2 linked regions of the Actinomadura luzonensis genome follow. The protein of the gene in region 1 interacts with the protein of each later gene in a pairwise test. Links are inferred from orthologs where the notes say so. Each region holds a gene or a part of one and is shown on either strand. Other genes may lie near its edges. The genes, in order: rlmB and MF672_RS15235.

Region 1 (3,239 bases):
CAGACCTACCCCTTCGAACGACTCGGCCAGGCCATCGGCTACGACACCATCCCCATCGACGGACCCCACGACATCATGGTGGCCGCCCCGGAAGCCCTCGCCACGCTCCTCCTCTCCCTCGCCGCAGAATCACTCGGTTCAGGAACCGGAAGCCGCTGATTAAACTGCTGAAGTGGACCGTACGTACAACCAGTTCTGCGCCACCGCCAGGACCCTGGACATCGTGGGCGAGCGCTGGACGCTGCTCATCCTCCGCGACCTGCTGACCGGCCCGAAGCGGTTCTCCGACTTCCAGAACAGCTTGCGCGGCCTGGGCACCGGCCTCCTCGCCGCCCGCCTGAAGCATCTTGAGCACGAGGGCCTCATCCGCAAGATCACCCTGCCGCCGCCCGCCCGCACTCCCGCCTACGCGCTGACGGAGGCCGGCGACGAGCTCGGCCCCGCGATCCTGGAGCTGGCCAAGTGGGGCATGAAGTGGGCGATGGGCGAGCGCCGCGAGGGCGAGGCGTTCCACGGCGGCTGGGCGGTCCTCGGCCTGCGCGCGTACTTCGATCCGAGTGCCGCCGAGGACGTGCGGGCGATCTACGAGTTCCGCATCTCGGGCGAGGTCTTCCACGCCATCGTCGAGAACGGCACCATCGAGACGATCGTCGGCCCGGCGCAACGTCCTGACGCCGTCCTGGAGATCGACGACGAGGTCCTGATCGACATAGCCGCCGGCCGCACGACGTTCGGGCAGGCCGTCAGGGAACACCGTGCCCAGGCCAGCGGGGCTCCGCAGGCCATCCTCGCCCTGGTCAGCATGTTCCGTGCCCCGCAGCCCCAGTCGCGGAGGCAGCCCGGGCAGGCATGACCGGACCGGCGTACGGAGGCTGCGGGAGCGCCCGCCAACGGCCGATCCGCGGACGTACGTGCTCGGTGGCTCATCCAGCCCCAGGTCGGAGCCGGTTCGCGCGGAATCCGAACCTCCGCGCAGCGTGACGGCGTGCCGGCGTCCCGTCCTGGAGGCCGGCCCCCGTCAGGCGCCTGACACCCCGGACGACGCCGAGGCCCGGCTCCGTCCGCGGACCGACGACCTCCTGAGCCCACCACCCCGTCCTGGCCCCCGGTATGACTGAGTGGGATGAGGCGCATGACGGCCCGAGTACCCTTATGGACATGGCAGCAGGCGGTAGGGCTTCGGGCAGGCCCGCGAAGAAGAAGGGCCCGTCCAAGGGCACCGGCGGTCAGAAGCGCCGCGGGCTCGCGGGCAAGGGGTCCACCCCGCCTGCCGAGATGCGCCACTGGTACAAGGACAAGGCGCGCACCGAACGCATCGCCCGCGAGGAGCGTACGGGCGGCACCGGCACCCGGCGTCCGGCTGCGGCGGGCCGCCAGCGTCGTTCGGAGGACGCCCCGGAGTACATCGGCGGCCGGAACCCGGTCCTGGAGGCCCTGCAGGCAGGCGTCCCGTGCACGGCTCTCTACGTGGCGCAGCGCGTCGACAACGACGATCGCGTCCGCGACTCCATCAAGATCGCCGCCGAGCAGGGCATCGCCCTGCTCGAAGTCACCCGTGACAAGCTCGACCGCCTGACCGAAGGCGCGGTCCACCAGGGCATCGCCCTCCAGATCCCGGCGTACGACTACGCCCACCCGGCCGAGCTGGTGGAGCTGGCGCAGGACGCCGCCGAGACCCCTCTGATCGTCGCCCTCGACTCGGTGACCGACCCCCGCAACCTCGGCGCCATCGCCCGCTCCGCCACCGCGTTCGGCGCGCACGGCCTGCTCGTCCCGTCGCGCCGCTCCGCCGGCGTCACGGCGGGAGCCTGGAAGACCTCGGCCGGCACCCTCGCCAGCCTCCGCGTCGCCCGCGCCGCCAACCTGACGGCCGCCCTGCGCGAATACCGCGACGCCGGCCTCTTCATCATCGGCCTGGACGGCGGCGGCGACACCGATATCGCCGACGTCGACCTCCTGACCGAGCCGGCCGTCATCGTGGTCGGCTCCGAGGGCAAGGGCCTGTCCCGCCTGGTTCGCGAGCAGTGCGACGTGCTGGCCCGCATTCCGATGGCCACCGCCGCCGAGTCCCTGAACGCGGGTGTGGCGGCCGGTGTGGCGTTGTACGAGGTCGCTCGTCACAGACGTCTCTAGCGTCTACACTGGTAGGCCGCGCCGACGTAGCTCAATCGGCAGAGCATCTGTCTTGTAAACAGAAGGTCAGGGGTTCGATTCCCCTCGTCGGCTCTGCACCAGGAAGCCCCTGAACAGGCGTCATGCCGTCAGGGGCTTCTTCGTTTGTCAGGACAATGTCGGGATCTTGCTAACGGGCGTGCTAACACGGCCGCTATTCGGTGACGGCCTTGGCGAAGACGTCGGCAGCGGTGGCGGCCTGCTCATGAATGACGTGGGCGTAGATCCTGAGGGTGATCGCCAGGTCGGCGTGGCCGAGTCGGGCCGCGAGGACGTGGACGGGAACGCCGGCCAGGAGCAGCGTCGTCGCGTGGATGTGGCGGAGGTCGTGCAGGCGGGCATGGGGGAGTTGGGCTCGCGGGTTCTGCTTGTTGTGGGTTTCGATGAGCTTGGGCATGAGCGAGCTGGGCGTGTCCGGGAAGAGCGGATCTCCCCAGCCAGTCGTAAAGACGTACGCACCGCCGCCCTTCCAGGACTCGCCGAGCCTTAGGCGTTCCTCGTCCTGGCGGGCGCGGTGGGCCTTGAAGACTCTGACCGTGCTGGGGTCGAGGGACACGACGCGGGAGCAGGTCGGTGGCGAGCTGTTCGGAGACGCCCAGGCGGGCGCGGATGGAGTCGGCGGAGATCGGTTCACCGTGCTTGGCGTGGTGCTCGTCAGCGACGCGGCGGGCGTAGTCCACGAGCGCCGGGTCTGGTGCCGAACCGGGACGTCGCGGGACTCTGCGGGGACGGTTGAGGACGGTTGCGCGGAAGGTGAGGACGTCTGCGGGACGTCCTGTGGTGTGTCGGTGCCGGTGGTCGTGGCGCGGCGTTCGAGCATCGACACCGCGACGAGGAAGGCGCCGGCCGGGGTTGCGGCGGTGATCCAGCCCCAGACGGTCGGTGTGGCTTGGGCGAGGTTGGCGGCCAGTGACAGAACGATTCCGCCGGTCAGGACGAGGACGGGCCAGGAGATCGGGCCGCGCCGGGTTCGGTGGGTCTTCTTGTCGCGTTGGCGTTCGCGGGCGGCCATGACGCAGGTCAGGTCGATGCAGATGGCGATGGCCCAGGACATCCAGCCGGTCTGT
Region 2 (3,263 bases), 130 kb from region 1 along the record:
GGCTGGAGGGCGCGGTGTACCACCAGGGCACCGTCTACTTCGTCTCCACCCAGGGCGGCGACACCTCCCCGGCCGACCCGATGCCCGAGGGCTTCGGCAAGGGACGCGGCCAGGTGTGGGCGTACGAGACCTGGAGCCGCAGGCTCCGGCTCGTCTACGAGTCGCCGCGCGCCGCGGTGCTCGACCTGCCCGACAACATCACCGTGAGCCGCCGCGGCACGCTCGTGCTGTGCGAGGACGGCGACGGCGACAACTACCTGCGCGGGCTCACCCCGGCCGGGCGGCTGTTCGACTTCTGCCGCCTGGCGCCGATCAGCGGCGACCCGGGCGCCGAGTTCGCGGGCTCCACGTTCGGGCCCGGCGGGCACACGCTGTACGTCAACGTGCAGTCCAAGCAGGGCAGGTCGTTCGCGATCTGGGGCCCGTGGGAGCGCGGGCTGTTCTAATGAAGGCATGATCCTGGGCATCGGCGTCGACGTGGTGGACATCGCGCGCTTCGAGCGCGCCCTCGAACGCACCCCGGGCCTGCGCGAGCGGCTGTTCACCGAGGGCGAGCGGCCGCTGCCGGTGCAGTCGCTGGCCGCCAGGTTCGCCGCCAAGGAGGCCGTGGCCAAGGCGCTCGGCGCACCCCGCGGGCTGGGGCACCAGGAGGCCGAGGTGTGCCGCGACGAGCTGGGCAAGCCCGAGCTGCGGGTCAGCGGCCGGGTCGCCGAGACGGCCTACGAGCTCGGCGTCAAGCGCTGGCACATCTCGCTCAGCCACGACGCGGGCGTGGCCGTGGCCTACGTGATCGCGGAGGGATAGTTTCGGATCATGCGCACCGCCTACACCGCCGACCAGATCCGCGCCGCCGAGCACACGCTGATGGCCACGCTGCCGCCGGGCACGCTCATGCAGCGCGCCGCCGCCGGGCTGGCCGCCGCCTGCGCCGCCCTGCTGGGCAAGGTCTACGGCAGCCGCGTGGTGCTGCTCGTCGGCAGCGGCGACAACGGCGGCGACGCCCTCTGGGCGGGCGAGCGGCTGGCCCGGCGCGGCGCCCGGGTGGCGGCGGTGCTCGCCGGGGCCAAGACGCACGAGGCGGGGCTGGCGGCGTTCCTGCGGGCCGGGGGACGGGTCGCCGAGCGTGACGCGCTCGGGACGGCCGACCTGGTCGTGGACGGGCTGGTCGGCATCGGGGCGTCGGGGGCGCTGCGGGAGCCGTACGCGGGGCTGGCGGAGGAGGCGAACGCGGGCCGCGCGCCCGTCGTCGCCGTGGACGTGCCGAGCGGCGTGGACGCGAGCACCGGCCGGGTCGAGGGCGCGGCCGTGCGCGCCCGGCTGACGGTCACCATGGGCGCGCTCAAGACCGGCCTGCTGGTGGACCCGGGCGCGGCCCGCACCGGCCGGGTCGAGCTGGTGGACATCGGGCTCGGCCCCCACCTGCCCGGCCCCGACGTGGCCGCGCTCACCGACGGCGACGTCGCCGGCCTGCTGCCGCGCCCCGGCAACGAGTCCGACAAGTACCGCAGGGGCGTGCTCGGCGTGCTGGCCGGCAGCGACCTCTACACCGGCGCGGCCGTGCTGGCCGTGGGCGGGGCGCTGCGCGCCGGGGCGGGCATGGTGCGCTACGCCGGCCCGGCCGAGCCCGTGGCACAGGTGCGCGCCGCCTGGCCGGAGGCCGTGATCACGCCGCTCGACCGGCCCTCGATCGAGGACGTCGGCCGCGTGCAGGCATGGGTGCTCGGGCCCGGCCTCGGCACCGGCGACTGGGCGCACGAGCTGGCCGCCCAGGTGCTCGGCACCCACCTGCCGGTGCTCGTGGACGCCGACGGGCTGAGCGTGGTGGCGGGCGACCGCTCGCTGCTGCGGCGCTCCGCGCCCACGCTCATCACCCCGCACGCCGGCGAGCTGGCCCGGCTGATCCGCGCCGGCCGCGAGGACATCGAGGCGGCCCGGCTGGAGCACGCCCGGGCGGCGGCGGCCGAGCTGGGCGTGACCGTGCTGCTCAAGGGCTCGACCACGGTGGTGGCCGAGGAGTCGAGGCCGGTCCGGGTCAACCCGACGGGCACGTCCTGGCTGGCCACCGGCGGCACCGGCGACGTGTTGTCGGGGGTGGCGGGCGCGCTGCTGGCGCAGGGGCTCGGCCCGTACGACGCGGGGTCGTGCGCCGCCTACCTGCACGGGCTGGCCGGCCGGCTGGCCGCCGACGGCGCCCCCCTGGCCGCGGCCGACGTCGCCACCGCCGTGCCCGCCGCCGTCCGCGCCCTGACGGCCCGGACCTGACGGCCCGGACCTGACGGAATCTTCCGCCCGGCGTCCCCCGGAGGGCGAAAATCGCGCTCGACCACGGCGGTGAGCTGCCACACTGGAAGGATGTACTCCTCGATGGCCACGCCCGCCGAGGCACGCGTCGACCTGGCCGCGATCAGGCACAACGTCGCCCTGCTCAAGGAGCGCACGGGCGTCGAGCTGATGGGCGCCGTCAAGGCCGACGCCTACGGGCACGGGCTGGTGCCGTGCGCGCGGGCCGTGCTGGAGGGCGGCGCGAGCCGGCTCGGCACCGCGTTCGTCAGGGAGGCGCTGGAGCTGCGCGCGGGCGGCGTGAGCGCCCCCGTCCTGGCCTGGCTCATCACCCCCGGCGAGCCGCTGGAGGAGGCCCTGCGGCACGACGTCGAGCTGTCGGCCGCCGACGTGCGGCTGCTCGACGAGATCGCCGCCGCCGCGCGCCGCGCAGGCCGCGCCGCGAAGCTGCACCTGGAGGCCGACACCGGCATGAGCAGGGGCGGCGCCCCGCTGGCCGCCTGGCCCGGTCTGCTGGCCAGGGCGCTGGAGCTGCGGGCCGAGGGGGTCGTCGAGATCGTCGGCCTCTGGTCCCACTTCGCCTGCGCCGACGTCCCCGGCCATCCCTCGGTGACGCAGCAGCTGGAGGCGTACGAGGAGGCGCTGAAGCTGGCCGAGCAGGCGGGCGCGGCCGGCTCCCACGTGATCAGGCACCTGGCCAACTCCGCGGCCGGCCTGACCCTGCCCGAGGCCCGCTACGACCTGGTCCGGCCGGGCATCGCGATGTACGGCCTGAGCCCGATCCCCGAGCAGGGCGGCTTCGGCCTGCGCCCGGCGATGACGCTGGTGGCGCGGGCCGCGCTGGTCAAGCGCGTGCCGCGCGGCTCAGGGGTCTCCTACGGCCACCTCTACACCACCGACCGCGAGACCACGCTGGCGCTCGTCCCGCTGGGCTACGCCGATGGCATACTCCGGCACGCCACGGGCAGAGCGGAGGTGCTCGC

The links.
Region 2: the proteins of rlmB (region 1) and MF672_RS15235 interact in binary tests that used the Escherichia coli proteins (3 or more experiments, as listed by UniProt). The link is inferred for Actinomadura luzonensis from one-to-one orthologs.

Annotation. Positions count from the first base shown.
Region 1 is NZ_JAKRKC020000001.1:2,982,432-2,985,670, forward strand. Bases 214-3,145 are described here. They hold rlmB (23S rRNA (guanosine(2251)-2'-O)-methyltransferase RlmB), read left to right. Parts: upstream 214-1,158; coding sequence 1,159-2,133; downstream 2,134-3,145. Other genes in these bases: MF672_RS14520 (winged helix-turn-helix transcriptional regulator), read left to right, coding at 214-853; MF672_RS14535 (DUF2637 domain-containing protein), read right to left, coding at 2,327-3,145. In the rest of the region: MF672_RS14515 (alpha/beta fold hydrolase), read left to right, coding at 1-159; more of MF672_RS14520, read left to right, coding at 173-213; more of MF672_RS14535, read right to left, coding at 3,146-3,239. UniProt on the Escherichia coli protein: Specifically methylates the ribose of guanosine 2251 in 23S rRNA.
Region 2 is NZ_JAKRKC020000001.1:3,110,591-3,113,853, forward strand. The notes cover bases 82-3,037. They hold MF672_RS15235 (NAD(P)H-hydrate dehydratase), read left to right. Parts: upstream 82-813; coding sequence 814-2,262; downstream 2,263-3,037. Other genes in these bases: MF672_RS15225 (alkaline phosphatase PhoX), read left to right, coding at 82-446; MF672_RS15230 (holo-ACP synthase), read left to right, coding at 454-804; alr (alanine racemase), read left to right, coding at 2,365-3,037. Also shown: more of MF672_RS15225, read left to right, coding at 1-81; more of alr, read left to right, coding at 3,038-3,263. UniProt on the Escherichia coli protein: Bifunctional enzyme that catalyzes the epimerization of the S- and R-forms of NAD(P)HX and the dehydration of the S-form of NAD(P)HX at the expense of ADP, which is converted to AMP.